2 regions of the Aliivibrio wodanis genome follow, and region 1 is predicted to be linked to the other one. Evidence: predicted binding sites of a transcription regulator. Region 1 holds the regulator's gene; the other holds the start of a gene.
The links. The regulator CRP, encoded in region 1, controls carbon source genes, mostly activating them, when cyclic AMP is high. The targets are predictions, from matches to a motif close to TGTGANNNNNNTCACA.
Positions count from the first base shown of each region.

Region 2: the regulator CRP is predicted to act here: its motif matches at 4,904-4,919, upstream of nagE (N-acetylglucosamine-specific PTS transporter subunit IIBC).

Region 1 covers NZ_JBREXA010000002.1:1,989,910-2,006,760, reverse strand. The annotation lists gene ACU5DF_RS17120 (phosphoglycolate phosphatase) at 1-515, shown strand, start outside; gene trpS (tryptophan--tRNA ligase) at 635-1,651, shown strand; gene ACU5DF_RS17110 (aminodeoxychorismate/anthranilate synthase component II) at 1,736-2,314, shown strand; gene ACU5DF_RS17105 (aspartate aminotransferase family protein) at 2,623-3,837, shown strand; gene astA (arginine N-succinyltransferase) at 3,998-5,014, shown strand; gene astD (succinylglutamate-semialdehyde dehydrogenase) at 5,027-6,484, shown strand; gene ACU5DF_RS17090 (DUF1338 domain-containing protein) at 6,497-7,291, shown strand; gene crp (cAMP-activated global transcriptional regulator CRP) at 7,363-7,995, opposite strand; gene ACU5DF_RS17080 (OsmC family protein) at 8,241-8,639, shown strand; gene hslU (ATP-dependent protease ATPase subunit HslU) at 8,724-10,058, opposite strand; gene hslV (ATP-dependent protease subunit HslV) at 10,081-10,605, opposite strand; gene ACU5DF_RS17065 (SPOR domain-containing protein) at 10,775-11,359, opposite strand; gene cytR (DNA-binding transcriptional regulator CytR) at 11,531-12,538, opposite strand; gene priA (primosomal protein N') at 12,739-14,940, opposite strand; gene rpmE (50S ribosomal protein L31) at 15,178-15,396, shown strand; gene ACU5DF_RS17045 (malic enzyme-like NAD(P)-binding protein) at 15,595-16,842, shown strand.
Region 2 covers NZ_JBREXA010000002.1:1,416,848-1,433,698, reverse strand. The annotation lists gene asnB (asparagine synthase B) at 1-337, opposite strand, end outside; gene ACU5DF_RS14465 (cation:proton antiporter domain-containing protein) at 622-2,226, opposite strand; gene nagC (DNA-binding transcriptional regulator NagC) at 2,308-3,522, opposite strand; gene nagA (N-acetylglucosamine-6-phosphate deacetylase) at 3,524-4,660, opposite strand; gene nagE (N-acetylglucosamine-specific PTS transporter subunit IIBC) at 5,059-6,549, shown strand; gene glnS (glutamine--tRNA ligase) at 6,725-8,383, shown strand; gene fcrX (ferric iron uptake transcriptional regulator FcrX) at 8,462-8,905, opposite strand; gene ACU5DF_RS14435 (DUF4442 domain-containing protein) at 9,086-9,550, shown strand; gene fldA (flavodoxin FldA) at 9,603-10,130, opposite strand; gene ACU5DF_RS14425 (DUF2788 domain-containing protein) at 10,190-10,411, opposite strand; gene ACU5DF_RS14420 (alpha/beta fold hydrolase) at 10,500-11,276, opposite strand; gene seqA (replication initiation negative regulator SeqA) at 11,371-11,913, shown strand; gene pgm (phosphoglucomutase (alpha-D-glucose-1,6-bisphosphate-dependent)) at 11,964-13,610, shown strand; gene ACU5DF_RS14405 (Nif3-like dinuclear metal center hexameric protein) at 13,764-14,519, shown strand; gene ACU5DF_RS14400 (citrate synthase) at 14,620-15,909, opposite strand; gene sdhC (succinate dehydrogenase cytochrome b556 subunit) at 16,300-16,695, shown strand; gene sdhD (succinate dehydrogenase, hydrophobic membrane anchor protein) at 16,689-16,851, shown strand, end outside.

The DNA.
Region 1 (16,851 bases):
CTCGTGCACTAAGCCAAAGTGTCACAGTTCAAGAAGGACTTGCCCCTGAATTGATTAAACAGGCTCGTGCTCGTTTAGATCATCACTACCATGATGGTGGACATGAGTTAAGTCACTTATATCCAAAGGTAAAAGAGACACTAGAAGCCCTTCATCAACAAGGGTATACCTTAGCTCTTGTTACTAATAAACCCGCTCAATTTGTTCCAGAATTGCTTGAACAGCATCAATTGGCTCACCTTTTTGTTGATGTCATTGGTGGTGATACGTTTGTTGAGAAAAAGCCGAACCCATTTGCACTGAATTGGTTGCTAGATAAACATCAAATTAAGCCATCAGAAATGCTCATGGTTGGAGACTCAAAAAATGATATTCAAGCAGCAAAAGCAGCGGGATGTCATAGTTTTGGCCTAACTTATGGTTACAACCATGGCGAACCTATCGCAGACAGTAAGCCAGATGTAGTAAGTGATGAATTTAATCATTTATTAGCCGTGATGAGTGTGGCAAGATAGTATTCATTGATAAGTACAGCTAAATATAATTTTTGGCCTTATCAAAAAAAACAGAATAACCATTAAATGATCCCATAGTGGATCATTTAATTTTTACAGTTAAACAAGGAATCATAACCATGAGCAAGCCCATCGTATTAAGTGGTGTTCAACCATCAGGTGAACTAAGTATCGGTAACTACTTGGGTGCTCTACGTCAATGGCAACAGATGCAAGACGATTATGATTGTCAGTACTGTGTAGTAGACCTTCACGCAATTACAGTTCGCCAAGATCCTAAAGCGCTGCATGAAGCAACTCTCGATGCACTGGCAATTTGTCTAGCGGTTGGTGTTGATCCAAAGAAGAGCACGCTATTTGTTCAGTCGCACGTACCAGAGCATGCTCAACTTGGTTGGCTTCTTAACTGTTACACTCAAATGGGTGAATTGAATCGTATGACTCAATTCAAAGATAAATCAAAGCGTTATGCAAATGACATTAACGTAGGTTTGTTTGATTACCCAGTATTAATGGCGGCAGATATTCTACTTTATGGCGCACATCAAGTACCTGTAGGTAGTGATCAAAAGCAACATTTAGAATTAGCGCGTGATATTGCCAACCGTTTTAACAATATCTACAGTCCTGAAGCGCCATTATTTACCGTGCCAGAACCGTACATTCCACAAGTGAATGCGCGTGTAATGAGCCTGCAAGATGCGACGAAGAAAATGTCTAAATCAGATGATAACCGCAAGAACGTTATTACGCTGCTAGAAGATCCTAAGTCGATTCTTAAGAAGATTAATAAAGCACAAACAGATGCAGAAATGCCACCGCGTATTGCTCATGATTGGGAAAATAAAGCGGGTATTTCAAACCTTATGGGTCTGTACTCTGCGGCATCAGGTAAAACGTTTGAAGAGATCGAAGCTCAATACCAAGGTGTTGAAATGTACGGTCCATTCAAGAAAGACGTAGGTGAAGCGATTGTTACCATGCTTGAGCCGATTCAATCTGAGTACAAGCGCATTCGTGAAGATCGTGCCTACATGGATTCAGTAATGAAAGCGGGTGCAGAGAAAGCATCAGAGCGCGCTGCAGTAACGTTGAAAAAAGCGTTTGAAGCCGTTGGTTTTGTTACTCGCCCATAGTCTTTAGCTCTGATAAAATAGATTGCTCGTAGGGTTTCCTTACGGGCAATTTTTATTTCTTATTCATCTTCCTAAGTAGTTTTTATGCTGTTAATGATCGATAATTATGATTCGTTTACCTATAACTTATATCAGTATTTCTGTGAGTTAGGTGCTGAGGTAAAAGTTGTACGTAATGATGAAATTGACATTGCAGGCATTGAGGCTCTTAATCCATCCCATTTAGTGATTTCTCCGGGTCCTTGTACGCCAAATGAAGCAGGTATTTCTTTACAAGCCATTGAATATTTCGCAGGGAAATTACCAATCCTGGGTGTGTGTTTAGGTCATCAAGCTATTGCTCAAGTATTTGGTGGTGATGTCGTGCGTGCTAAAAAAGTAATGCATGGTAAAACCTCACCAATTATTCATACCAATCAGAGTGTATTTAAAGACTTGAATAACCCCCTTACTGTCACTCGATACCATTCCCTTATTGTTAAAGCTGAAACTCTGCCTAGTTGCTTTGAAGTGACTGCATGGACAGAAACTGAAGCGGGAACCATGAGTGAGATTATGGGGTTCTGTCATAAAACCTTACCAATCGAAGCGGTACAATTTCACCCTGAGTCAATAATGACTGAGCAAGGTCATGATATTTTGGCTAACTTTATTAATAAATAATTAATAACCTCGACTACATCCAGAGCGATCCAGTTCACTCTTCTCACTTTTTCTTTTTCCTTTTTTAACTCTTATTTATTTGATGATTTATGCATAAGAGTAATGCCTTCTATTCTTATAAATTCGTTTACTTATCTACCTACCTGCTATAGCGTGGAATTATAACTATTCTAAAAAACTGACTGATAAGTCATGTTTGGCTATAAAAAGGAACTTTTTTAGTTCAAAAAAAGAATTTTGTGCTATTGAAAAGGTTAATGGTTTGTAAATATTATGCTGAAAAACGGCATACGCAGAAGGAAAGTGTGATGACGACCAATTCACAAGTCGAACGTAAAGATTTTAATGATGTAATGGTACCTTGTTATAACCCGATGGAAATTATTCCAGTCAAAGGTGAAGGTGCTCGTATATGGGATCAAGCAGGAAAAGAGTACATTGATTTTGCTGGCGGCATTGCCGTAAGTTGTTTGGGTCATTGTCACCCTGTGATGGTTAACGCGTTGCAAGAGCAGTCACAGAAGCTGTGGCATCTTAGTAATGTGATGACCAATGAACCAGCTATTCGTTTAGCGAAAAAATTAACTGAAGTGTCATTTGCTGAGAAAGTATTTTTTGCCAACTCTGGTGCAGAAGCGAATGAAGCAGCATTGAAGTTAGCTCGACGCTGGGCAGTTGATGTTCATGGTGCAGAGAAAAGTGAAATCATTGCCTTTAAACAAGGCTTTCACGGTCGAACTTTCTTTACGGTAACGGTTGGTGGTCAAGCGGCTTATTCTGATGGTTTTGGTCCTAAGCCGGGTGATGTTACTCATCTTGAATATAACAATCTTGCAGAGCTTGAAGCACACATGTCAGAAAAAACCTGTGCGATCATGATGGAGCCATTGCAAGGTGAAGGTGGACTGATTTCACCTACATCAGAATTTGTAGAAGGTGTAAGAGCGCTGTGTGATAAATACAACGCGCTACTTATTTTTGATGAAGTACAAACAGGTAATGGCCGTACTGGTGACTTTTATGCTTATCAAGGTTTAGGTGTTACACCTGATATTTTAAGTACAGCAAAATCATTAGGTGGCGGTTTCCCAATTGGTGCCATGCTAACCACGACAGAGCTTGCTCAGCACTTAAAAGTGGGTACTCATGGCTCTACTTATGGTGGAAATCCATTAGCGTGTGCAGTAGCTGAAGCTGTGATTGAAGAAGTATCAAAACCAGAAACGTTGGCTGGCGTAAAAGAGCGCGAGCAATGGTTCCGTGATGGACTCGAAGCACTTAATGCAAAATACGATATGTTTGCTGAAATCCGTGGTAAAGGTTTATTACTGGGTGCTGCATTAAATGAGGAATGGCAAGGACGTGCACGTGATGTACTTGTTGCAGCTGGAGAACAAGGATTAATGGTCTTGGTCGCAGGTGTCAATGTGGTTCGCTTTACTCCATCATTAGTTATTACAAAAGAAGAAGTTGAGTTAGGTTTTGAGCGTTTAGACAAGGCTCTCTCTTCTTTAAAAAAATAGATTTATATAGGAACTTTGGCAGCTCAGGGGTTTGAGTTGCCTTCTTTTTATTTATATAAATAAATTTACATTCTAAAGTGTTCACTCCAATAGATAGCCTTGAAGTTATATCTATTGGACTTAGCACAGCCAATGAAACATCGCATCGGAGGGAATATTGATGCTTGTTATTCGTCCTATCACTCAGGAAGATTATCCTGCGCTTCATCAATGTGCCGTAGAATCAGGTCATGGTTTTACTTCATTACCAGTTAACGAAGAGCAATTACGAAATAGAATTGACCACTCCATAGATAGCTTTGAAAAAGAAGTTCAATCGCCAGGTACAGAAGGCTACCTTATGGTGGGAGAAGACTCTGTAACGGGTGAAGTAACAGGTACAACAGGGATAGAAGCGGCGGTTGGCTTAGATTCTCCTTTCTATAATTATCACATCAGTAAAGTTGTGCATTTTTCTCGTAAATTGGATGTACATAATGTAGTTAAAGTTCTTACGTTTGGGAGTAATTACACTGGCAGTACTGAGATCTGTACGCTTTTCTTACGCCCTGAATTTAGAGAAGGCCTTAATGGTCGCTTGATGTCGAAAGCTCGATTTTTAATGATGGCAGAACACCCACATCGATTCTCTGACACAATTTTTGCTGAAATGCGCGGTGTCTCGGATGAAGAAGGTGAATCCCCATTTTGGAAATGGCTACAGAAACACTTTTTCTCTATCGATTTTACCGAAGCAGATTATTTAACAGGTATTGGTTACAAAGGCTTTATTGCCGACTTAATGCCGAAACTACCAATTTATGTCAGCTTACTAAGTAAGGAAGCGCAAGCAGTTATCGGTAAGGTACATGATAAGACCAAACCTGCGCTAAGACTATTAGAAACGGAAGGCTTTCGTTGCCGTGGTTACGTTGATATTTTTGATGCTGGCCCAACTGTCGAGTGTGATTTACGTAGCATTGAATCGGTGCGAAATTCATTTAAAGCAAAAGTAATTATTACGGAACATAACAGCTCGCAACAGTATTTAATCTCAAATACATCGTTTGAGAATTTCAGAGCAACAGCAACTACTGCCGCTTATGACAAGGCGACTGATACCGTTCATTTAACTCAAGAAGCAGCAACGGCTTTACAAGTTAATGTAGATGATTACGTACGATTATTAGCTCAATAGAGGACAAAGGATATGACACATTGGATTGCAGGGGATTGGGTTTCAGGTAATGGTGAAACGATACAATCAGTAAGCCCGTACAACAGTGAAGTGGTGTGGGAAGGTGATAGCGCAACCAAAGAGCAGGTTGAGTCAGCCGTTAGTGCGGCACGTCATGCCTTTATTGAGTGGAAAAAACAGCCTTTTGAAGCGCGCCAAGTGATTATTGAGCGTTTTGCCGAATTAGTAAAAGAGAATGCAGATCAGATAGCTGAAGTGATTGCGAAAGAAACCGGTAAGCCATTTTGGGAAACAAAAACTGAAGCAGGTGCGATGGTAGGTAAGATCGCAATTTCTATTCGTGCTTATCATGAAAGAACGCCTTATAAAGAGCGTGAAGCGGCGGGAAATAAAATAGTACTAAGACATCGTCCATTAGGTGTAATGGCTGTTTTTGGCCCGTACAACTTCCCTGGGCACCTTCCTAATGGTCATATTGTTCCAGCACTGCTTGCCGGTAACACTGTAGTGCTAAAACCATCAGAGCAGACGCCATGGACCAGTGAAGTGATTATGAAACTATGGCAACAAGCAGGTTTGCCAAATGGTGTGATTAATCTAGTACAAGGTGCTCGTGCAACAGGTGAAGCGCTAGCGGGAGCTAAAGGTATTGATGGCCTGTTATTTACCGGTAGTGCGAATACTGGACATATCTTACATCGCCAATTTTCAGGAGACACAGGGAAAATGCTGGCTCTAGAAATGGGCGGTAATAATCCGATGGTTATTTCAAAAGATTTTGGTGATCAAGAAGCGGCAGTTTACACCATTATTCAATCGGCATTTATTAGTGCAGGTCAACGTTGTACGTGTGCTCGTCGCTTGTATGTTCCTATTGGAAAAGCAGGCGATGAATTGTTAGCTCGCCTTGTTGAAGTAGCAAAAAGCATCGTTGTTGACCAACCGTTTGCTGATAATACTCCGTTTATGGGCTCGCAAATATCAGTCGCAGCGGCAGAATTTATTCTAAACGCTCAGAAGAATTTACAAGACTTGGGTGGAGAGCCTTTGCTTGAAGCTAAAAGTTTAGGTCATGCCTTTGTTTCTCCAGGTATTATCGATGCCACTAATGTTGCTGAATTACCGGATGAAGAATACTTTGGGCCATTATTACAAGTGGTGCGTTATGAGACATTAGAAGAAGCCGTAGAGCTTGCTAATGATACTCGTTATGGATTATCGGCAGGTCTTGTTTCAACTGATGACAGTGAGTGGGAATATTTTGTAGAGCATATTCGTGCTGGTATTGTAAATCGTAACCGTCAACTGACTGGAGCAAGTGGTGACGCGCCATTTGGTGGTCCTGGTGCATCAGGAAACATGAAACCAAGTGCGTATTACGCTGCTGATTATTGTGCATACCCAATGGCATCAATGGAAGGCGATATGTGTGAAATTCCAGCTCAACTCTCTCCGGGTTTAACTCTATAAGAGGCGATAAACATGAATAATGTAAACTCTTTATTTTCGTCATTGTGGCAAGATTATATTGCGCGCTTATCCCCATCTGCTGGGAAGGTACATCAATTATTGTCTAATAACGATGAACTGATTAACGATCATATTGCGCTACGTACGTTTAATTTACCTAAAGTCGGGCTACAGACTCTCGCTGCGCCATTTTTAGCAATAGGCTATAAAGCGTGTGAGACTTATGACTTTGAAGCTAAAAAACTGAAAGCGCAGCATTTTGAGCACCCAGATCCTAATGCACCACTCGTTTTTATTAGTGAATTATTAGTAGAAGAGTTATCAGCTGAAACACAGGACATTATTCATGGTTTGGTTGAACAGGTGCCAGCACACTATTTTGCCACCAGTGATTTTCTTTCTTCTGGTAGGCCTTGGACATTAAGTTTCGAAGACTATCAAGTATTAGCAAAAGAAAGTGAATACGCTTCTTGGTTAGCGGCTCATGGTTATGGCGCTAATCACTTTACGGTTTACGTCAATCAGCTTGAAGAGTTTGCTGAAGTGGTTGATGTGAACCAACACTTACGTGATGCAGGTTTTGCAATGAACGAAGTGGGTGGTGAAGTGAAAGGATCTCCAGAGGTTTACTTAGAACAGTCATCAACAATGGCGGATAAAGTGAAAGTGAATTTTACTGAGGGTGAGTTTGAAATTCCTGGTGGATTTTATGAGTTTGCTAAGCGATATACGTTACCAAATGGGAAAATATATACGGGATTTGTTGCTGCCTCTGCTGACAAGATTTTTGAAAGTACAAATAGTTAGGCTTTGAGTTTTGAGCATAAAAAAACGCAGCTCAAGGGCTGCGTTTTTATTTGTTTAAGGTAAGCGTTAAATTAACGAGTACCGTAAACTACAATTGTTTTACCGTGTGCAGAGATCAAGTTTTGCTCTTCAAGCATCTTCAAGATACGGCCAACAGTTTCACGTGAACAACCTACAATTTGACCGATCTCTTGACGAGTGATCTTAATTTGCATGCCATCTGGGTGAGTCATCGCATCAGGTTGTTTAGCAAGGTTTAGTAGCGTTTGTGCGATACGGCCAGTAACGTCTAAGAATGCTAAATCACCTACCTTTTGGCTAGTGATTTGTAGACGAGTTGCCATTTGCGCTGAAAGACGCATCAAGATATCTGGATTAACCTGGATAAGTTGACGGAATTTCTTGAATGAAATTTCAGCTACTTCACAAGGGCTTTTTGCACGAACCCATGCTGAACGTTCTTGACCTTCTTCAAACAAGCCAAGCTCACCAATGAAGTCACCTTGGTTAAGGTAAGAAAGGATCATCTCCTTTCCTTCTTCATCTTTAATCAGTACAGCAACAGAACCTTTTACGATGTAGTAAAGCGTTTCTGCTTTTTCACCAGCGTGGATAAGTGTGCTTTTTGAAGGATATTTATGGATATGACAGTGAGACAAAAACCATTCTAATGTTGGATCTGTCTGAGGTTTACCTAGAACCATACTTTATACTTCCTCTGCGTTTGCCAAGTAGGCGATATCCATTTTAAAATAACTGAGCCAAATATCAGTTTGGCCTATACAATATGGTTATCGGAACAAGGCTGCATGTTTGTTGAGATAATTGATAAAATCATACCTTGTTTCGCAATCGATTTCTTGACTTTGATCGTATGAAATGTGCGACAAAGGGCACACTTTCGTGAAATGGATCACGAGTTTTCCTTTTATGTAGTAAAGAGGCTTTTATGAACGCTGAAGTTAAATGGATTGAGGGATTTACTTTCTTAGGTCAATCTCAATCGGGCCATTCTGTTGTTATGGATGGAAATGGCGGAGAAAAAGCACCAAGCCCAATGGAAATGCTTTTAATGGCTGCTGGAGGTTGCAGTTCGGTTGATGTTGTTGCAGGGTTAAAATCAGAAAATCAAGCTGTCACTGGTTGTGTAGCAAAACTGTCAAGCGGGCGCCGTGAGGTTGCCCCAAAGCTGTTTACTTATATTAATATTCATTTTGAAGTAAGTGGTGAGAGCCTTGACCCTAAGATTGTTGAGCAAGTAACAGCAGATTCATTACAGAAATATTGTTCAGTATGTTTGATGCTAGGTGAAGGCATTGAAATGACTCATTCTTGGGATATTGTTTAGTTGTTAGCTTCGTTAATATCAAAAAGCCTCACACATTTATTATGAGTGAGGCTTATTTTATTTTTACTGTTTGTTTATCAAAAATTACAGAATAAAGCGGCTTAGATCTTCATTTGTAATTAATTCACCTAAGCGAGATGTTACATAAGCAGCATCAACGATTAAGCTTTCGCCATTCTTTTCTGATGCATCATAAGAAATCTCTTCCATTAGACGCTCCATCACAGTATGCAGACGACGAGCACCAATGTTTTCTGTGCTTTCATTTACTTTAAATGCTGACTCAGCAATGCTATCAATCCCATCAACAGTAAATTCAATATTTACATTTTCTGTTGCGAGTAAGGCAATGTATTGTTCAGTTAATGATGCATTTGGTTCAGTTAAGATACGTTTGAAGTCATTGGCAGTTAGGGCCTCAAGTTCAACTCGGATCGGTAAACGACCTTGTAGCTCAGGGATCAAATCAGATGGTTTTGCCATTTGGAAAGCGCCTGATGTGATAAATAGCATATGGTCTGTTTTAACCATTCCGTGTTTAGTACTCACTGTACTGCCTTCCACTAATGGAAGTAGGTCACGCTGTACGCCCTCACGAGAAACATCACCTGATTGTGAATTTGAACCTTTACAGATCTTATCAATTTCATCAATGAAAACAATGCCGTGGTTTTCAACATTAAAGATAGCTTGCTCTTTAAGTTCTTCTGGGTTGACTAGTTTAGCGCCTTCTTCTTCAGTTAGAGCTTTAAGCGCATCTTTAATTTTCATTTTACGCTTTTTAGTCGTTTCACCACCAGATAGATTTTGGAACATGCCTTGAAGTTGGTTTGTCATCTCTTCCATGCCAGGAGGAGCCATGATCTCAACACCAACTTGAGGTGCAGCTACATCTACTTCAATTTCTTTATCATCTAGTTTTCCTTCACGTAATTTTTTACGGAAAGATTGGCGAGTACCAGAATCATTATCACTTTCTTCATTCTTACCCCATGCATCACGAGCTGGAGGTAATAAAATATCTAAAACACGGTCTTCAGCTTGTTCTTCAGCGCGGAATTTTACTTTTTCTACCGCTTGTTGGTGCGTCATTTTGATCGCAACATCAGTCAAATCACGAATTATGCTTTCAACTTCTTTACCAACATAGCCCACTTCTGTGAACTTAGTTGCCTCTACTTTAATGAAAGGTGCGTTAGCCAGTTTTGCTAAACGGCGAGCGATTTCTGTTTTACCAACACCTGTTGGACCGATCATTAAAATATTTTTTGGGGTAACTTCTGCGCGCAACTCAGCATCGAGCTGCATACGACGCCAGCGGTTACGTAGTGCGATTGCCACTGAGCGTTTTGCTTTATCTTGACCAATAATATGGCTATCTAGTTCGTGTACAATTTCACGAGGGGTCATCTCAGACATGGGTATTCCTTATTATTTGTCGTTAAACGTTCAGTTCTTCAACGGTATGGTTATGGTTAGTGTAGACGTCAATATCGCCAGCAATAGTAAGAGCTTTTGTAGCAATATCACGTGCATCTAAATCGGTATTTTCTAGTAATGCTGTCGCTGCAGAGCGAGCAAAGTAACCACCAGAACCGATAGTTAATAGATCATTATCGGCATTAATTAAATCACCAGTACCACTAATGATTAGAGATGTCGTTTTGTCTGCCACAATAAGCATTGCTTCAAGACGACGAAGAGCACGATCACTACGCCACTCTTTTGCTAATTCAACTGCAGCTTTAGTTAAATTGCCTTGATGCATTTCCAGTTTACGTTCACATAGGTCGAACAGAATAAAGGCATCGGCTGTGCTGCCAGCGAAACCAACAAGAACTGAATCATTATATAATCGACGTACTTTCTTTACGTTGCCCTTTGCGATCATATCGCCTTGAGATGCTTGGCCATCGCCAGCCACCACTACTTTGCCTTCACGGCGTACAGAAACAATTGTAGTCACGAGTAAAACCTCTTATTCGATGAGATAACGTAGAAACGATTACTTTCATCTTTCATGATTATTACTACTGTAATGGGGGGAGGGTTCTTGATTTTCAAGACGCCTAGGTAGAAAAAAGGAGCACGTGATGTGCTCCTTTAGAAATCTGTGGGCTAGTATTGATTTTTATTTATTGGTCTTTCCAAATAGCGCAAGGTTCAATTTTAGCACGCTGTAATTTATGGCGATCTTTTTCTGCATCACGTTTAAATTTATATGGCCCAAGAACCACTTTATACCAACTGCTGCCTTGAGCATGTCGAACGGTAGAAGTTATCCCTTGAAAGGCAATATTCATTTTTCTTTCTTCAGCTTGGGAGCGTGTTTTATAAGCACCACATTGCATAATGTAAGGTATCTTTGATACTTTAAGCTCTTTTTGTTCGACAGCAATTTCTTTATTTGGTAAATCATCCATGTATGTCCATTGCTCTTCTGGCAATGGTGGGATCTCTTTTGCTGGCGTTTTTTGTTTTGCTTTAACTGGCGTAATGTCTACGGCAGGTTCAGAGTTTGTATCCGCTTTTTGAACGGGAGCATCATTTAAGAAGTAGAGAGCATAACCAAACACTGAAACTAATAAACCAGCGACAGCGACAGCCTTCCAAGGCGTTGAAGCGCTGGAAGAAGGCTGCTTAATGCTCTTTTTCTTAGCGGTGCTTTTTGTTGGTTTCTTAGGAGAACGTCCGCGTTTTACATAATCTTTATTGGCCACAGTCTTTACTTAAATACAGGGTTACAGAGTACTGATCATGGTAATCAGTTGTGTGAGCTCATACCAGTATTTATGTAAAAAAGTACGCAAAAAGTCACTATTTAGATAAAAACATTGAATCAATCAATGGCAGTAGACTATCCATTTCTTTATTTTATAAAAATTGTGCTTTTATTTATTTTTAGGCGGTGCAGTACTTTCTCTGATTATTAGTGATGATTCCAATAAACGAGAGCCTGATCGAACATCATGGCCTTTTAATAATTCGAGCAACATCAACATAGATTGACGACCTATTTCATAACGAGGTTGTGAGATTGTCGTTAATCCAGGATCACTGTAGCTTGAGAAATCGATATCATCGAATCCCATAATTGAAATATCTTGAGGGACTCTAAATCCCATCTGTTTTGCTTTTTGAATTGCGCCAATCGCCATTACGTCATTATGACAAAAAACAGCGGTAGGGGGAGAAGAGAGTGAGAGTAATTCACTAATGGCTTTAGCGCCTGCTTCAAAAGTAAAGTTGCCGTATTTGACATATGATGACTTCATTGTTGTGCCAGCACGACGTAGTGCTTGCTGATAACCTTGATGTCTAAATTTGCAAAGTACTGATTCTTCAGGGCCTGAAAGTTCAGCAATTTGTTTATGACCTAATTTAGTTAAGTAATTAACGGCTTCATAAGCGGCAGTTAGGTTATCAATATGGACGGTTGGAAGCTCTAGCTCAGGGGCATATTCACAAGCCATGACTAGAGGCGGTAAGTTTTTTTGTTCTTGGCGGCTAACATTAAAAGGAAGGTCTGAGCCCAGTAGTACCATCCCGTCTACTTGCTTGGTATAAATGAGGTTTGCAAAAGATTGCTCACGTTTCTTTTGTTGACTACTGTCACCGACTAAAACTATATAGCCATTCTCTACGGCGGTGTCTTCGATACCACGTAAAATATCACTAAAGTAAGGATCGCAAATATCAGGAACAATCGTCACTATTGTTTTGGATTCGTTGCGACGTAGAGTCCGTGTTAATGTGCTTGGAGAATACCCTGTTTCTAATACCGCATTTTCTACACGTTGACGGGTTGATAATGACACTTTTTCTGGTGCCATTAATGCTCGCGATACCGTAGCAGTTGATACTCCCGCCGATAAAGCAACATCCTTCATTGTCGCCATAATAACTATCTCCAATTATTCATATCTAAGTAAACGTTTGCTTTGTTTATTTGAGGAGATATTTTATGTGCAAAATAAAGAATTAAATACGGCACGTTTAACAAAAATTACATCTGTATTGTGATTTGACTCACATGAAGGCCGATTGTTTTCTTTAAGTCGGTAAATTAAATGTGAATGAATCCAAATTATTAGAATTATTAACTAAGATCTTGTGGCTCTATGTCTAAAGTCCAACGAACCTTTTTAGCCAAGGGGAGAAGTTCAATCGCAGCTTTAGCACCTCGTAACATGGATTGCATTACGGTTCTATTAGGCGCTTGAAAAAGTAATTGCCAACGGTATTTTCCTGCACGCCTAGCCAAAGGAGCTGGAATCGGGCCGAGCACAGGGGTTGCATCATGAAATTGTGGATGACTTTCTAAAATATCACGCACTTGGCGTAGAAACTGCTCTACATTTTCATTGTTATTTGATTCTGCTCTAAACAAAGATAAATGGGTGTAAGGTGGCAATTGGGCAAACTTACGTTCTTGTAAAGCGTACTCAGCAAAGTGCCCATAGCCTTGGTGTAATAAGCTCTGCAATAGAGAATGTTCAGGGTGATGGGTCTGTAAAATCACTTCCCCCGGTTTACTCGCACGTCCTGCTCGTCCTGCTACTTGTATAAATAGTTGAGCTAAGCGCTCTGGTGCGCGAAAATCACTACTAAATAGCGAACTATCGACATCAATTAACCCTACTAAAGTAACGTTAGGAAAGTGGTGGCCTTTGGCTAACATTTGAGTACCAATCAGAATTTGATATTCATTATTTTTAATCGCTTCTAAATAATTTTCGAGGCTGCCTTTTCTGCGAGTACTGTCTCTATCAATACGTACGGTCTTGTATTCAGGAAATAAGTTCATTAACTGAGTTTCAAGTTGCTCTGTGCCTACACCAACCGAGATCAGCTGAGTGGAGCCACACCCGCCACATTGATGCATAATTGGCTGTTGTGAACCACAATGGTGACAACGGATCTCGCTACTGTGCTGGTGGAACGTATAGAAAGCATCGCAACGTTTACATTCAGCCATCCAACCACATTCGTGACACATTAAGGCAGGAGAGAAGCCTCGGCGGTTTAAAAACAACATAACCTGATTGCCCTCAGATAGATGCTTTCTCATTTGAGCGATCAAAGGCGCAGATAATCCGCTATTTAAATACAGGCCTTTTACGTCTAACACTCCATGGCGAGCTGGAATTGCAGTACCTGCACGTTTCGTTAGCGTTAGGTGGTGATATTTCCCAATTTTAGCATTGTGTAACGTTTCTAGGGCTGGTGTTGCTGAGCCTAAAATAATAGGGATATTATCTAAATTGGCACGCATTACGGCTAAGTCACGAGCGTGATATCTCATGCTGTCTTGTTGCTTATAAGAAGCATCGTGCTCTTCATCGACAATGATGATGCCAAGATCATTAAATGGAGTAAAAAGGGCTGAGCGAGTACCTATGATAATGCCGGCGTGATTGTCTCGTGCTGCCAACCATGAATTTAAACGTTCAGTGTCATTAAGGCCTGAATGAATTACATCGACAGGAACATTGAAGCGACGTTTAAAGCGATTAATCGTTTGTGGGGTTAGGCCAATTTCAGGAACTAAAACCAGAGCTTGGCGACCTGCTTTTAAAATCGGCTCTAATAATTGCAAATAAACTTCGGTTTTTCCTGATCCTGTTACGCCATCTAGTAAGTAGCAGCCGAACTCAGGACTTGCATTGACGGTTGCAATCGCAATGGCTTGTTCTTCATTGAGTTGAGGCTTCTCTTGGGTTACTTCAACATTGCGTTGCCAATTACTTGGCTTTGGCGCAAGAGAAATTTCTTCTATCCACCCTTTATCAGCTACTGCTTTTAACGTGGCGGCAGTTATCTCTTCTTCAAGCATTTGTTCATGGCTACATTGTTGATGACGTACTAGATTGAGAGCTTTAGCTTGTTTAGGGGCACGGGTGAGCTTATTGAGGTCTTGGTTTTTACCTAATTCAGTGATCTGCCATGCTTTTAATGCTGTAAAACTGGCATCTCGGCCTTTGCGTAGCCATGCAGGCATTGCGTTAGCTAAGGTCTCACCTAAAGGGTACTGATAATAGGTGCTACTCCAATTAAGTAGCTTATAAAGATGAGGTGGCCACAATGAGCTATTATCAAATACTGCATCAATGCCTTTTAATTTTTCACGAGAAAATTCAGATTTATTACTGAGCTTTACTACGATACCAATCAAGCGTTGACGCCCAAAAGGCACTTTTACACGACCGCCTATAGTAGGAGTTTGCCCCGGTTTGATTAAGTAATCAAAGGTGCGATCAAGTGGAACGGGCAGTGCAATATGAGCGATTGAATACGGCATGGCTAATATCAATAAGGAATTAGAATGAGAATAGTCTACCCTTAGATAAAAATATCGCAAAGGAGTAAAAAAATCGGTGAAAAAAGTAACAGATTAGTTGATTGATCGCTCCGGATTCATTACTATACGCGACCTTAAGTAAGTGTAATCTGTTTACGCTTATTATTTTTGTTAAACTACGTGTGGTGTTCGGCTTAGATTCGGATAGCGACACGGCCTAAATTATAAGGTTTTCCCATGAAAGTAGGTATCCACCCAGAATACAAAGCTGTTAAAGCTACTTGTTCTTGCGGTAACGAGTTCGAATTCAACTCTGCACTAGGCAAAGACACAATCCACCTAGACGTATGTGGCGAATGTCACCCGTTCTACACTGGTAAGCAACGTATCGTTGATACTGGCGGCCGTGTTGATCGCTTCAACAAACGTTTCGGTGCAATTGGTTCTAAGAAATAATTACCAATTTCCGATAAAAGAGGAGCCCAATAGGGCTCCTTTTTTTATGCCTGAAAAATATAAAATGTCAATTTTACTCATCATAATTGTTGGTACGATGTGTAAGTGAAAGCTATGAAGTTTGAACTAGATCAACTATTATACAATTTATTGTTTTGAAACAAGCCTTTTATAATTATCAGCATTCAGGAAACCATCATGTCAGAAGACTTTCGCGAACAAGCTCTCCATTATCACGCTTACCCAACTCCGGGTAAAATTGAAATAGCATTGACTAAGCCAGCAGATACTGCAGAAGATCTAGCACTGGCTTACAGCCCTGGTGTTGCTGAGCCTGTACGTGAAATCGCAAAAAATCCAGATGATGTTTATAAGTACACCTCTAAAGGTAACATGGTTGCAGTTATCTCTAATGGTACCGCTATTCTTGGCTTAGGTAATTTAGGCCCTCTCGCTTCAAAACCTGTAATGGAAGGTAAGTCATTACTTTTCAAGCGTTTTGCAGGTCTAGACTCTATTGATATCGAAGTGAAACATCGCACTATCGATGAGTTTGTCGATACGGTTGCGAACATTGCTGATACGTTTGGTGGCATTAACTTAGAAGATATTAAAGCCCCTGATTGTTTTGAGATTGAACGTCGCCTAATTGAGCGTTGTGATATTCCTGTATTTCATGATGACCAACACGGCACAGCAATTGTAACTGCTGCTGGCATGTTGAATGCGATTGAGCTGCAAGGCAAGAAGCTAGAAGATGCGATCATCGTTTGTTTAGGTGCAGGTGCTGCGGCTGTGGCATGTATGGAAATGCTGATTAAATGTGGCGCTATGCGTGAGAAGATCTACATGTTAGATCGCAAAGGTGTTATCCATACTCGTCGTGATGATATCAATGAATATAAGCAACGTTTTGCTAATAACACGGATAAGCGCACGCTTGAAGATGTAATTGAAGGTGCCGATTTATTCTTAGGGGTATCTGGTCCAAACTTATTACCACCTGAAGCGTTAAAACTGATGGCTGACAAGCCGGTTGTATTTGCATGTTCAAACCCAGATCCAGAAATCAAACCAGAGCTTGCTCATGAAGTCCGTGATGATTTAATCATGGGTACGGGTCGTTCTGATTACCCGAACCAAGTAAACAACGTGCTTTGTTTCCCATTCATTTTCCGTGGCGCGCTAGATGTTCGTGCAAGCGTGATTAACGATGGGATGAAGCTAGCAGCCGTTGAAGCGATTCGTCAGTTAACAAAAGAACCAGTACCTGCTGAAGTATTAAAAGCTGCTGGTGTTGATTCATTAGAATTTGGTAAAGGCTACATTATTCCTAAACCAATGGATCCTCGTTTGCTTCCTCGTGTTGCGAAAGCGGTAGCACAAGCTGCGATTGATTCAGGCGTTGCACGTATTGAAATGCCAGAAGGGTATATGGAAGCGTAATTCGCTTTT
Region 2 (16,851 bases), 570 kb from region 1:
CAGCCCCTTTCTCGCGATACAGAGCTAAAATAACTTCACAATCAGAGTCTGTTTGGAAAGCGTAATCGTCTGAGTATTTTTCGCGTAATTCTTTATGGTTATAAATTTCACCATTAACAGCTAAGATGTGTTTATTATCTTCGCTATAAAGAGGTTGAGCGCCACTGTTAACACCCACAATAGCCAGACGTTCATGCGCTAAAATTGCTTTATCTGATGAGTAAATACCAGACCAATCAGGGCCACGATGACGAAGTTTCTTTGACATTTCAAGTGCGCTTGTACGAAGTGGTGCAGGATCAGTCTTTATATCTAGTATTCCAAAAATTGAGCACATAAGTTCCCTCTAATCTCTTCTTAATTTTTATCATAAATTATTGTCTTAACTACAATTTGCCACGATCGCTAAAAAAAGCAACCAAGAAATACAAATAAAATTACAAATAGGCAACCTAATTGGAAAATATTTAATATTTTTGCCATTTTGGTTATGAATCTTTAGTTACAGGAGTTTTTTTGAACAAAAAGAATGAAAACTGAGGGAATATAAATGAAAAATCAGATTAGACTTTAATTAAGTTCTAATCTGATTTCGGTAGAAGAGTGTCATTAACCAAAGAATTAATACTTCATATATTCTTTTTGTTGATTAAATTGTGGATTCAATTGTTCGCTTACATGTCGTGCAAAACCACTACCAGCTTCATGATAAATATTAAATGCTGCATCTACACCTTGTTCAAGTAATCCATCAATTTGATCATTATAAGCTGCAATTGCAGCGGTTTGCCCTTGATAATTGCGTGATTGGAGTTGCTCTAAGGCAAACTGGTTACCTTGATGGTTTGGCATTGCCAATAAAACTAGCTTTACATGAGAGGTTGATAGAATACGTTCCCAAAAATCGGGGTCGGTGGCATCACCTGAAATAACATTTCGACCTAAATCTTGATGATGTTTTGCTGACTCTTCACGTAGTTCGATACCTAAAATTATATCGCCATACTTTTCTTTTAATTCATCATAAGCACCACTACCTATGCGACCCATACCAAGGATCAATATTTGAGCTCGTCCAGGGTTAATTAATTTATCCATTGGGTTTAAACGCTCTGCAGTATGTTCTTTTAACCAATGACGAGAGCGTTGATAAATGGTATGGCCAAAATTATTTAACGGAGCTGAGATAATAAAGGAAATCGAAACAGCAATGGCGATGGCGACTAAAGTATCAGCAGGTAGCCAGCCCATCTTAAATGCTAACCCCCCAACAATTAACCCAAACTCACTATAATTAAACAGAGTGAGGGAGGCGAGAAGAGAAGTTCGTACACGGAACTTGAATTTATTAATAATAATAAAATATAAAAGCCCTTTAATTGGCAGTAAGAGAATAAGTATAAGAGCTAAGCCTAAGCCTGATAGAGTTGGGGCTGCTGATAATCCTATATTTAAGAAAAAACAAATTAGCAATATTTCTTTTAAATTGAAAAGAGATTTGGATAACTCAGAGGCTTTGGAGTGACTCGCTAATAGCATCCCTAAAATAAGAGCCCCAAGATCTGGCTTCATTCCTACTAATTCAAAGGTTCCTGCTCCTGCTACAAGCGCTAAAAATATACCATAAAGCACCAGCATTTCGCCGTGGCCTGCCCAGTCTAATAATTTGAAAAATAAAGGTCTAAAGAATGGTAGGGCAAATAAAGCTAATGCAGTGATTTCAGGGATCTTTCCTGTTGATACAGTTAAAAATACAACAGCAAAGATATCTTGCATAACAAGAATACCAATAGCTAACGTACCGTATGTAGCGTTCATTTCTCCTTTTTCTTGTAATGCTTTTACTGCAAAGACTGTACTAGAAAAAGAGAGAGCAAAGCCAAATAAGACAAGTTGCGTTATGTCTATATCTGCAAGCATTGTGATCCCAAGATATTTGAGACCAAGAAGCGCAAAGGTAAAAAACAGCGTTGAGAATAAGTTATGTAACGTAGCACCTAACCAAATTTCTTTAGCAAGTAGAGTTTTTACATCTAACTTTAAACCGATAGAGAAGAGAAGAAGGGTAACACCAAGATCAGCAAAGGTAGATAAAGCATCATTAGATTGGAAACCAAGGGCATGTAAACCAAACCCAGCGAGTAAAAAACCGACTAATGGTGGTAAATTTATTTTTAATGCAATAAAACCCATCACAAACGCTGCAATGATAAAGAGTAACTCCATATACTGTACTTCCCTGAAAGTAATCAAAAAAAAGAGCTGCAAAAGCAGCCCTTAGGATAACACGTTGAAACTTAATCGTGATTATTCATCAAGTAATTTTTGTAACAATACGCCATTAAGCATTGCTCGTTTAACCATAGAGAACGCACCAATGGTTGGTTGATCATGAAGCTCTGAAGCTACAATAGGAAGATCTTTATGGAAAGCCGTTAATGATTGATTTTTAATACAATTACGAATAGCTGCAAATAGGATTTTATCAGATTGAGTTATTGCTCCTGAGATAATAATCTTTTGAGGATTAAACAAGTTAATTGTCATTGCAATGGCTTTACCAAGTTGATTACCAACACGTAGTAATGTCTGCGTTGCTAATTCATCTCCATGGTTTGCGGCGTGACAAATATCAGCCATACAAATATCATTTACTTTAGAAAGGCTAGAAGGGTAGCCCTGTTGCAGTAAGCTATTCACTCTCGCGATAATCGCAGGGTTAGCAGCAACTGTTTCTAAGCAACCAAAGTTCCCACATTGGCATTTATCCCCAATAGGATCTATTTGGATATGACCAATTTCACCTACATTGCGGTTATGACCAAGAAAAACTTTGCCATTAACAATAATACCAGCACCAGTACCACGGTGAACGCTAACTAAAATAGAATCATAACAATCTTTTGATGCACCAAAGTAATGCTCAGCAAGAGCTAAACCTCGAACGTCGTTACCGACAAAACATTGTGTATTAAAGGTTTCTTTAATTACATCTGCTAATGCTAGTTTATCGATATCAGTATTTGGCATATATTCAACAACCCCAGTTTCAGGGTTTACTAAACCTGGGAGGGTAATGCCAATTGCAATTAGTTGCTTAATGGTATCTTTATTTCGAGTAATGAAAAGTTGAATTAATTGACTTAATCCATCCAATAATTCTTGTTGATGAGAATAATTGAACTCGTGATACTCAGAAGCTAATTCTTTTGTGGAAAGATCAAAAAGGCTTAATTGGATATAATCTCTGCCTAATCGAACTGCAATAGAGTGAAAAGGATCCGTTTCAGTAGTCAAGGATATTGCTCTTCGACCACCAGTTGATGCTTGTTGCGCGACTTCTTTTATTAAGCCGCGCTCTAACAATTGACGGGTTATTTTGGTAACACTTGCCGGGGCAAGCTGACTAACATCGGCGATTTGAATTCGAGAAATCGGTCCTTTTTGGTCGATTAAACGATAAACAGCCGCACTGTTTAACTGTTTTACTAGATCTACATTACCAATTTGTCCGTCAGTCATATTAACTTTGCTCGTATTGTCCGTTAACAACAGTCGCTTTTACATTGAAGTCACGATCAAAAATAGCAAGGTTAGCTACCATGCCTTTCTTAATACGGCCAAGTTTGTTATCTACACCCATTGCTTGAGCAGGATATAGCGTAGCCATACGTAGTGCTTCGTCTAAAGCGATTCCAACGTGCTCAACTGTATTCTGAACTGCTTCAATCATAGTCAGAGCTGAGCCGCCTAATGTGCCATTTTCATCAACACATTTACCATCCTTGTAATATACTTTCTTACCAACAAAAATAAAGTATTCCATGTCAGCACCTGCAGGAGCTGTGGCATCGGTCACTAATACTAGCTTTTCTTTCTTTATTTTATGCGCAATACGGATGTTTGCGTAGTCAACGTGGAAGCCATCAGCAATGATGCCAGCATAGACATCTGGAGTATCGTAGATAGCACCAACAACACCTGGTTCACGGCCAACCATAGGTGTCATAGCGTTAAACAGGTGAGTAGCAAAAGTGATACCTGATTCAAAACCTTGGCGAGCTTCAGCATAAGTTGCGTTAGTGTGGCCGATAGATACAACAATTCCTGCTTTGTATAGGCGTTCAATGTGCTCTGGATCATTTAGTTCTGGAGCGAGTGTTACTTTAGCAATTAAATCAGCGTTATCACACATCAGTTGAATCATATCTGAATCAGAGTTACGGATATGATCAACACTGTGAATGCCTTTTTTCATCACATTTAAGTATGGGCCTTCAAGATGTAGACCTAGTGATTGGTTTTGGTATTTGTTGTGGTATTCACGAGCAGCTTCGATTGAAGCGCGCATATCTTCATCAGAAGAGGTGATTAACGTAGGCAAGAAGCTAGTACAACCAGACTTAAGGTTAGCTTCATGCATGATTTGCATTGTTTCTGCTGTGATTTCATCATTCAGCATCACGCCACCACAACCATTTAATTGTAGGTCAATAAAGCCTGGACTTAAGATTGCACCTTTTAAATCTTTTAATTCAATATCTTGAGGTAATTCAGAGTTAGGGCAGATAGTGCCAATTTCTGCTCCATTTATGATGACTGAATGATCCACAAGAACATCGGTACCAGTATAAACCTTACAGTTAGTTAGCGCATACATAGATTGAATCCTTTAATTATAATTTATAGTACAAAAAAATATTAATTTTTTGTTGAAATTTTTAAGCAAGTGAAAATAGAACTGCTTACTGAGCGGTACACTCAATTATTTAAATGTTTCGTTCAGTAATGACAAATTTAGGTGATGCATTCACCAAATATTATTCCTGATGCTCTATTCTTTCGAATGATAAAATAAGTTTTATGATCTCGCTAGCAAAAACCCCTAAATATTGCCTCTGCAGGTGATAATGATCACAATTACCTCGCTTTTAATTTGCGGGGCGAAATTAATCCCTTACACTTGGCCTAGTTAATAACGAGTAGCGAAATAAGTTTTTAGTGAACGAAATTACGTTATTCAAAAAAATCTAAAATCCTTATAGGGGGAATCTAAAGGTGAATATTTTAGGATATTTTCAAAAAGTAGGTAAAGCACTGATGGTACCAGTTGCTACACTACCTGCAGCAGCAATTTTAATGGGTATTGGTTACTGGATTGACCCAGTGGCTTGGGGCGGCAACAATGCACTAGCAGCGTTTTTAATTAAAGCTGGTGCGGCTATCATCGATAACATGTCAGTACTGTTCGCAGTTGGTGTTGCTTATGGTATGTCTAAAGATAAAGATGGTGCAGCAGCACTTTCTGGTTTTGTTGGTTTCCTTGTTGTAACAACACTTCTTGCACCTGGTGCAGTCGCTCAAATTCAAGGTATTGACCCTTCTGCAGTTCCTGCTGCATTTGGTAAAATCAATAACCAATTTGTTGGTATCCTAGTTGGTATCGTATCTGCTGAGATCTACAACCGTTTCTCTGCTGTTGAACTGCATAAAGCTCTTGCATTCTTCTCAGGTAAGCGTCTTGTACCTATCTTAACTTCTTTTGCAGGTATCTTAATTGCATTCGTACTAATGTACGTATGGCCTGCAATCTACGGTGGCCTTGTACATTTTGGTGAATCGATCCAAGGTATGGGTTCTGCGGGTGCTGGTATCTATGCATTCTTTAACCGTCTACTTATCCCTGTAGGTCTTCACCATGCACTTAACTCAGTGTTCTGGTTCGACGTTGCTGGTATTAACGACATCCCTAACTTCCTAGGTGGCGCTAAGTCTATCGCTGAAGGTACTGCAACTGTAGGTGTTACAGGTATGTACCAAGCTGGTTTCTTCCCAATCATGATGTTTGGTCTACCAGGTGCAGCACTAGCTATCTACCACACAGCTAAAGTTGAGAACAAAGAAAAAGTAGCATCAATCATGATTGCCGCAGGTTTCGCATCGTTCTTCACTGGTGTTACTGAACCACTTGAATTCTCATTCATGTTCCTTGCTCCTGCACTATACGTAGTTCACGCAGCATTAACAGGTATCTCAGTATTCATCGCAGCTTCAATGCAGTGGATTGCAGGTTTCGGTTTCTCAGCAGGTCTAGTAGATATGGTTCTTTCTACTCGTAACCCACTAGCTGTTAACTGGTACATGCTAATTATCCAAGGTATCGTATTCTTCGCAATCTACTACTTCATCTTCCGTGCTGTAATCGTTAAGTTCAATCTTAAGACTCCAGGCCGTGAAGACGACGATGAAGAAGAAAGTTCAGTTCGTGGTTCTAAAGAAACTGGTGAACTAGCTAAGCAATACCTTAAAGCTCTAGGTGGTCACGATAACCTAGAAAACATTGATGCTTGTATTACTCGTCTACGCTTAACTCTTAAAGACACTAGCGTAATCAGCGAGAAGCAACTGAAAGCACTAGGTGCAATGGGTGTAGTGAAACTTGGTTCAAACAATGTTCAAGTTATCCTTGGTCCTCTTGCTGAAATCGTAGCTGGCGAAATGAAAAAAATCCCAGCTTCTGAAGACCTAACAGCAGTTGCATTACCATAATTATTGAGTAAATTAACTCAAATGACTAAGCCGCTCTCTTTAGAGCGGCTTTTTTTATGTAAATAAAGCAACTATTTGATTCTATATATTGAGTATTGGCGCATAATTGTGGATCATAGGGCTATATGAACAATCTGTTCTTTTTGCAATTACTAATACCAATGAGGTGCTTTAGATGAGTGAAACTGAAACTCGTCCTACCAACTTTATCCGTCAAATTATTGATGAAGACCTAAAGTCAGGTAAACATTCCAGTGTCCATACTCGTTTCCCGCCAGAGCCGAACGGTTATCTGCATATCGGACACGCAAAATCTATCTGTTTAAACTTTGGTATTGCTCAAGATTACCAGGGACAGTGTAATCTACGTTTTGATGATACTAACCCTGAAAAAGAAGACATTGAATACGTTGAGTCGATCAAAAATGATGTTAAATGGTTAGGCTTTGATTGGAGTGGTGATATTCATTATTCTTCAAACTACTTTGATAAACTGTATGGTTACGCTGTAGAGCTAATTGAAAAAGGCCTAGCTTATGTTGATGAGTTAACGTCTGAACAAATGCGTGAGTACCGTGGTTCACTTAAAGAGCCAGGTAAAAACAGCCCATACCGTGATCGTAGTGTGGAAGATAACCTTGCTCTATTTGAGCAAATGCGTGATGGTAAATTTAAAGAAGGAACGATCTGTTTACGTGCAAAGATCGATATGGCTTCTTCTTTTATCGTAATGCGCGATCCAGTAATTTATCGTATTCGCTTCGCAACTCATCATCAAACAGGTGATAAGTGGTGTATCTATCCAATGTACGATTTTACTCATTGTATTTCGGATGCACTTGAAGGCATTACACACTCAATTTGTACATTAGAATTTCAAGATAACCGTCGTTTATACGATTGGGTCTTAGAAAATATTACGATTGATTGCCAACCACATCAGTATGAGTTTAGCCGTCTAAACTTAGAATACACGATCATGTCTAAGCGTAAGCTAAATGAACTAGTGACTGAAAAATTAGTAAATGGTTGGGACGATCCACGTATGCCTACTGTTTCTGGTTTACGTCGTCGTGGTTTTACAGCAGCATCTATTCGTGAATTCTGTAAGCGTATTGGTGTAACTAAGCAAGAAAATATGATCGAATTTGGTTCACTAGAATCTTGTATTCGTGATGACTTGAATGAAAATGCACCTCGTGCAATGGCAGTTCTTGAGCCTGTTAAAATCGTAATTGAAAACTACGAAGAAGGTAAAGTTGAGACACTTAGCGTTGCTAATCATCCTAACAAACCTGAAATGGGCAAGCGTGATGTACCATTCACTCGTGAAGTGTACATTGAGCAAGATGATTTCCGTGAAGAAGCAAATAAAAAATATAAACGTTTGGTTCTTGGTAAAGAAGTTCGTCTACGTGGTGCTTATGTTATTCAAGCTAACCGCATTGAAAAAGACGAAGCTGGTAACATTACCACTATCTTCTGTAGCTATGATGCAGAAACTCTAGGTAAAAACCCAGCAGATGGTCGTAAAGTGAAGGGCGTTATTCATTGGGTATCAGCAGAGAAAGCCATTCCTGCTGAGATCCGTTTATACGATCGTTTATTCAACGTGCCAAACCCTGCAGTTCTGGAAGATTTCTCAGAAAGCATTAATCCAGAGTCATTGATTACTAAGAATGGTTTTGTAGAACTAAGCTTAGCAACAGCAGAAGCAGAAGCTGGCTATCAGTTTGAGCGTACTGGTTACTTCTGTATTGATAATAAAGACTCTACACCAGAGGCTCTTGTTTTCAACCGTACAGTAGGCTTACGTGATACTTGGGAAGGTTAACCTTAACTAAGTAACAAATAATAAAAAACCAGCAGAAATGCTGGTTTTTTTATGACTATGATTTTCTAAAGTGGACGATTAACCTTTATGAGCTTCGTTATTATCAACGCAGTCACCAGTAATACAGTGGCCGTATAGATATAAACTGTGGTTCGTTAGTCGTACATTATATTTTTGAGCAATTTCTGTTTGACGATCTTCAATGATATCATCAGAGAATTCGATCACTTTACCGCAATCTAAGCAAACTAAATGGTCATGGTGATGCTGAGTTGCTAATTCAAATACAGATTTTCCGCCTTCAAAGTGATGACGAGTCACAATACCTGCATCATCAAATTGGTTTAATACGCGATATACAGTAGCAAGACCAATCTCTTCGCCAATATCTATTAATTTTTTATATAAATCTTCTGCACTGATGTGTTGGCAATCTGGTTGTTGAAGCACTTCTAAAATCTTCAGGCGTGGAAGAGTAACCTTTAAACCGGCTTTTTTTAGTGCTTGGTTGTTATCTGACATCGACTTTTCCTGTATTGACATTCTGCATCGATTTTTTGTGCAGTTTTAATAAGTTAATTATAGGGAACATTCAATCCAGTTGATACCTTATCTGTACGATCTCTTACAAAAAAATAGATGTTGATCTTTTGTTAATAAAACTATTATGATGAGGTCAGACCAGAATCAAGGATGATAAATATGTATAAGTACTTTACCCCAAAAATCGTAAGAAGGGCATTGAATATTTGGCCACCGTTTTGGGGCGCAGGGATATCTATCCAAACTATTGCGCCTGATTTTCAAGAAGTACGAGTGATATTAAAAGATCGCTTTTGGAATCGTAATGCAAATAGAAGCCAGTATGGAGGGAGTATTTTTTCTATGACAGATCCCGTGTTTTCGTTAATGTTAATGGGGATACTAAGAGAAGAGTACTTCGTGTGGGATAAGCAGTCTGAAATAGATTTTATTTCACCAGGTACCAGTGATTTGAATGCACATTTTTTGATCTCAAATGAGAAAATTGAAGAAATTAAGCAGTTGACTGAGAGTGGAGAAAAATGCTTTCCGAAATTTGAAGTGTGTATCTATGATAAAAAAGGAAAGGTAGTAGCGCGAGTAAATAGAACTTTATATGTGAGGAAAAAACCAGAGTTTAGATAATGCTCTCTACTTTCTTAATTATAAAAGTAAGAAGAGAGCATCATAATGAGAATTAGTCTTCTAATTCTGCAAGACACATTTCTTCATGGATTTGTTTAACCCATGCAGTTACACGCTCTTCAGTAAGCTCTGGTTGACGATCTTCATCAATACAAAGACCTACAAAATTATCTTCATCAACTAGGGCTTTAGATGCTTCAAATTCATAGCCTTCAGTTGGCCAGTAACCAATTACAGTGCCGCCTTTTGCTTCAACGATGTCACGGATGTTACCCATAGCATCACAGAAGTATTCAGCGTAATCTTCTTGATCACCACAGCCAAAAATAGCAACAAGTTTAGTTGAGAAATCAATGCCTTCTAATTCAGGAAAGAAATCATCCCAATCACATTGAGCTTCACCGTAGTACCATGTAGGGATACCCAGAAGTAGAAGATCGAAGTTATCAATATCTTCTTTGCTGCTTTTTGCTATGTCTTGAACGTGAACTAGCTTTTTCCCAAGCTGTTTTTGAATCATCTTGCCAACAGCTTCAGTATTACCTGTGTCGCTACCAAAGAAGAGTCCTACACTTGCCATATGATGAATACCTGTATTTGTCTGTATTAATTAAAAATAGATGTTATTAGATCAGTAACTTAACCTAGACCAGAGCCTTCCCAGCTTAGCTGAATAATCCCTTTTGCAATAAAGCCTGTACAGCCTAAAAAGAGAACTAGCCAAACAATTTTTCGGCCAAAAGGGGGGACATTCGCTTGTTTTAATACATCTTTAATAGCCATGCCGATAAAGAAAAATATCGAGGCAAACAGTAAATCTAATCCAATAGATTCAATGAGATCAAAATGTTCATACAGCATGAATCACCCTTTATCTTAAGTAAGCGACCTAAATCTGATCGAATAATTTGGCAAAACTATATCATAGCTTTGACCTTGTTGGTATGGATTATCTATTACCAGCTTTTACTAGAAATCGATTTATGACTCGATAAATGGTTTCTGGCTTTTCTGCATGCAGCCAATGACCAGTACCACTGACAATATGTGCCTTAGCTTTTGGAAATTGAGCCATGATTTCTTGTTGGTATGCAGGTTGAATATAGTCAGAATTTTCGCCTTTTATGAATAAGACATCTCCCTGAAAAGGGCTAATGTGCTTCCAACCGATAATATGATGATAATTGTTAAGTAATGCAGTGACATTAAAACGTAATGAAAGAAATTTATCGTCTTTATATAATGATTTGCTTAAAAATTGACGTACACCTGGATCAGTAATTGAAGTTGCAAGTAATTGATCTGCTTCTTTTCGGGTTGTTGGTGGAGTATCCATAATATGCTGAAGCCCAGCAAAGACAGCATCATGCTTTCGTTCTGGGTAAGCAACAGGTGCCATATCTAATACAATTAAGGATTTAATTAAGTCAGCTTTTTGGTCAGCAAGGGCCATCGCAACTTTTCCACCCATAGAATGACCTATAATATGCGCAGATGAAATGCTGAGATGATCAAGTAAGCTGATTACATCAGAAGATAATGACTGATAAGTATGATCATCAGAATGAAATGAAAGGCCATGATTACGGAGATCAATACTGATCACTCGATAATCACTTTCAAGTTGTCGTGCAAGCAACCCGAGATTATCTAAATTGCCAAATAAGCCATGAATAAGGATCAAAGGATCCCCATTTCCTTGTTCTTTATAGTTAAGCTGCTTCATTTTTCTTTTTTGTGATAGGTTTGTCGTAGAGTATCACGATTATACAAGGTATAATCGTGCCTTCATAAATAGATTATAGAATACGAACCATATAATGAAGACAATTGAAGTAGACGAAGAACTATACCGCTTTATTGCGAGTCAAACTCAACACATCGGTGAAAGTGCCTCTGATATTTTACGTCGTCTCTTATTGCAGCCATCACCTTCAGACCTTGCTATTTCTGCACCTGTTGAAGTACAGAAAAAAGGCATTATAGTCAGTAAAGATGCGGGTAAAGAGGCATCAGTAGATCGTGTTAAAGCGGTACGTACCTTATTAATCTCTGATGAATTTTCAGCATTAGATAAAGCGATTGATCGCTTTCTAACCGTGCTATCAGAATTATATAAAATTGACTCAAAAGCTTTTTCAGAAGCAACTGAAGTAAAAGGCAGAACTCGAGTTTATTTTGCAGACAATCAAGAGACATTGATTGCAAGTGGTAAAACAACTAAGCCTCGTGAAATTAACGGCACCCCATTTTGGGTTATCACTAATACAAATACTAATCGCAAGCGCCATATGGTTGACTTATTGATGGAGCGTATGGGCTTCCATCATGATTTAATTGAAAAAGTGTGCGCGGCAATTTAATTTCCTTTGAGCCATTACTCAAATAATAATTTGTCACAAGGAATCGTCAAATGGCTATACATCCTCGCGCAGGGCAAAAAGCTCAGCAAGAAGACCTACATAATATCCCTGCATTAGTTTCTAACTATTTTTTGTTAGAACCAGATGCTTCTAACCTAGATCAAAAAGTGCAATTTGGTACTTCAGGTCACCGTGGTACAGCAGATAAAGCAACGTTTAATCAGCATCATATTTGGGCTATTGCTCAGGCTGTTGCCGATGTTCGAAAAGAGAACGGAGTAACAGGTCCGCTTTTCTTAGGGAAGGATACGCATGCGTTATCTGAACCTGCTTTCATTTCAACCATTGAAGTGTTAGTTGCAAATGGTGTTGAAGTCATTATCCAAGATAATAATGGCTATACACCAACGCCAGGCATTTCTCATGCAATTTTAACGCATAACGTTAAATTTGATGATAAAGCTGATGGTATTGTTATCACTCCTTCGCATAATCCTCCTCAAGATGGCGGGATCAAATATAATCCGACACACGGTGGACCTGCGGAAGGTGAATTAACAACAGCTATTGAAGATCAAGCTAATGCTTATATTGCTAATGAGTTAAGTGGTGTGAAGCGCGTTGCTATTAATGAAGCAATGAAGTCAGAGCTGGTTAAGCAAGTGGATTTAGTAAAGCCATATATTGATGATCTGAAAAATGTAATCAATATTGAAGCGATTCAAAAAGCAAATTTAAAATTAGGTGTTGATCCATTAGGTGGTTCTGGCATCGAGTATTGGCGCCAAATTGGTCAAGAGTTTGAGCTTGATCTTACTCTTGTTAGTGAAGCGATTGATCCATCATTTCAATTTATGTCATTAGATAAAGATGGCGTGGTTCGTATGGATTGTTCTTCTCCTTATGCAATGGCTGGCTTATTATCATTAAAAGATGATTATGATTTAGCGTTTGGTAATGATCCTGATTATGATCGTCATGGTATTGTTACACCATCAGGTTTAATGAATCCAAACCATTATCTAGCAGTATGTATTGATTATTTATATCGTAATCGTCCTGATTGGAAGCCAGAGGTTGCTGTAGGTAAAACGCTAGTATCTTCAGCGATTATTGATAAAGTGGTTGCTGATTTAGGCCGTGAGTTATGTGAAGTTCCTGTTGGCTTTAAATGGTTTGTTGATGGACTTTATGATGGCAGTTTAGGCTTTGGTGGTGAAGAGAGTGCCGGTGCTTCTTTCTTACGTTTTGATGGGACACCTTGGTCAACTGATAAAGATGGTATTCTTTTGTGTCTACTTGCGGCTGAAATTACAGCGACTACAGGTATGAACCCTCAAGAATACTACAACAAGCTAGCTGCTCAGCATGGTGAATCAAGTTATAACCGTATTCAAGCTGTTGCAAATAAAGCTCAAAAAGCAGTCTTAAGTAAACTGTCTCCGGAAATGGTTTCAGCAACAACACTTGCTGGCGATGAGATCACTGCGCGTTTAACGCATGCTCCAGGTAATGGTGCAGCTATTGGTGGTCTAAAAGTAACAACAGCGAACGGTTGGTTTGCTGCTCGCCCATCAGGAACAGAAGAAATCTACAAGATTTACTGTGAAAGCTTTAAAGGTGCTGATCATTTAGCATTGATTGAGCAAGAAGCTCAAGAGATTGTAAGTAACGTATTTAAAGACGCAGGTTTGTAATTTAAAACCAGTTAAGTCTTTATAAAAAGCAGCGCATGTCGCTGCTTTTTTATTACTGTCAGCATTTAATATCAATCCAAATAAGTATTAGACCACTTTTCCTGCGTAATTTACTTACATTAGATGGGTATACGAAAATAAATAGGTATGATAATGAATCATTTTCAGCTAGAACTGCTATTAAATAAAGAGCTTAAACCTCAATTAATTAAAGATTATTGCCCAAATGGATTACAAATTGAGGGTAAATATGAAGTCAAAAAAATCATTACAGGTGTAACTGCTTCGCAAGCATTGATTGATGTGGCTATTGAAAAGAATGCAGATGCTTTGCTCGTTCACCATGGTTATTTTTGGAAGGGTGAAAGTGAATCAATTAAAGGAATGAAGGGTAATCGTATCCGCTCTTTAATTAAAAATGATATTAATTTGTTTGCATACCACCTCCCTTTAGATATTCATCCTACATTAGGTAACAATGCAGAATTAGCCCGTTTATTCTCTATTTCAAATGTGGAAGGATTAGAAGCAACGCCTCAATCTATTGCAATGAAAGGAGAGTTTGAAGCTGCGTTATCTGGCGAAGAGTTAGGTGAGCGAATTCATCAAGTATTGAGCAGAGCTCCTCTACATATAACACCTGATGTTGATAAAGAGATAAAAACGGTGGCCTGGTGTTCTGGTGGTGGACAAGATTACATTGAGTTAGCTGCACAACAAGGAATTGATGCGTTTATTTCTGGTGAGATATCTGAAAGAACGACGTATATCGCGCGTGAATTAGGTATTCACTATTTTGCCGCTGGTCATCATGCGACCGAGCGCTATGGTGTTAAGGCTCTGGGTGAATGGTTAGCGAAAGAGCACGGTTTTGATGTGGAGTTTATTGATATTGATAATCCAGTATAGTTTCTATTATTGAATAATAAAAAAGGTTGATGCTAATACATCAACCTTTTTTGCTTATAAGTCTAATGATTTAAATTCGATTCTGAATTTAAGATCTAAACTATTCACGCTCATGAAGTGGTTTAAATTCACGAAGCTCTTCACCAGTGTAAAGTTGACGCGGACGACCGATACGGTTATTTGGATCACTGTGCATTTCGCTCCAGTGTGCAATCCAACCAACAGTACGAGACAGTGCGAAGATAACGGTAAACATAGACACAGGAATACCAATCGCTTTTAAGATAATACCTGAGTAAAAATCTACGTTTGGATACAGCTTCTTAGAAACAAAGTATTCATCAGAAAGCGCAATTCGTTCAAGTTCCATTGCTACATCAAGTAGTGGGTCTTTAATGTTTAACTCTTGTAATACTTCATGACAAGCTTCACGCATTACGGTCGCGCGTGGGTCATAATTTTTGTAAACACGATGACCAAAGCCCATTAGACGGAACGGGTCTTCTTTGTCTTTTGCTTTTGCCACGTATTCATCAATATTATCTACTGAACCAATCTCTTCAAGCATACGTAAACATGCTTCATTTGCACCACCATGAGCAGGGCCCCATAAGGAAGCAATACCAGCAGCAATACAAGCGAATGGATTGGCACCTGAAGAGCCAGCTAAACGAACTGTTGATGTTGATGCGTTTTGTTCGTGATCTGCATGTAAAGTAAAGATTTTATCCATTGCACGAGCAACAACAGGGTTAACTTCGTATTCTTCACATGGATTTGAAAACATCATGTGTAAGAAGTTTTCTGCGTAAGTTAGATCATTACGTGGGTAAATAAATGGTTGACCGATAGAGTACTTGTAACACATTGCCGAAAGGGTAGGCATTTTAGAAAGTAGTCTAAATGCTGCAATTTCACGGTGTTCATCATTGCTAACATCTAATGAGTCATGATAAAAAGCGGCTAATGCACCAACAACACCACACATTACCGCCATCGGATGAGCATCGCGACGGAATCCATGGAAAAAGCTTGAGATTTGTTCATGTACCATAGTATGGCGAGTGACTATCTCTTTAAATGCTTCATATTCTTCACGGCTTGGTGCTTGGCCGTTCAAAAGTATATAACAGACTTCTAAGTAATCTGCGTTGTTGGCTAGTTGATCAATTGGAAAACCACGGTGTAATAAAACACCCTTGTCACCATCGATATAAGTTATTTGAGACTCACAAGATGCAGTGGCAAGAAAACCAGGGTCAAAAGTAAAGTAACCACTTGCTCCTAATTTTCGCACATCGATCACTTCAGGCCCAATCGTTCCTTCCATGATTGGCATGTCTATAGGCGCTTGACCTTCAATATGAAGTGTTGCCTTTTTATCTGCCATAACATTCTCCTTTTGTTATATTTTTATTTTATCCCGGATATGAGAGTGACAACTTTGTACCCATTACACGGGCTAATGTCAATTTTTGTGTGCTTATGTGTGCACTTGTTTATATTTTTAATGAAAAGAAAGTTAATTTTCTGTGGTGTGATGTAGGTATTATTTATAGGTTTGTAATCAGATGTGTCACATCGTATACTGCGGCTGAGTTTCTGTTCTATCCCTTATTTTATATAGGGTTGGCGTGATTTTCATCTACTTATAAATAGAGTCTTAATTAACAATTAGACAGTACAAAGAGATGTTGCTCACACGAAAAGTTGCTAAAATGTTAAATTTAGTGGCTTTGATAGCTCAGAGGTATCTATAACAATAAAATGCTCAATGGAGCTGAGTGAGCCCCTTGTGAAAGTTAAAAAGTCAAGACCTGTCAATCTAGATCTACAAACGATCCGTTTTCCCTTAACGGCTATCGCTTCTATTTTACATCGTGTGAGTGGTGTAATTACTTTTGTTTCTGTTGGAATACTGCTTTGGTTATTAAACCTATCGCTTTCCTCGCCTATTGGATTTAAACAAGCTGCTGATTATGTCGATGGCTTTTTTATTACCTTTATTCTATGGGGAATTCTAACTGCTCTGGCTTACCATATTGTGGTAGGTATTCGTCATTTATTGATGGATATGGGGCATTTTGAAGAGCTCGAATCAGGTACTCAAAGCGCTAAGGTTGCTTTTGCAATTACAGCAGTGTTATCTCTTTTAGCAGGAGTATTAATATGGTAGCTAATGTATCTTCCTTCGGTCGTAACGGTGTTCACGATTTTATTTTAATTCGTGCTAGTGCGATCATTCTTACCCTCTACACATTTTATATTGTTGGTTTCTGTGTATTTGGCCCAGAATTAACTTACTTATCATGGACTAACTTCTTTGGTGGCA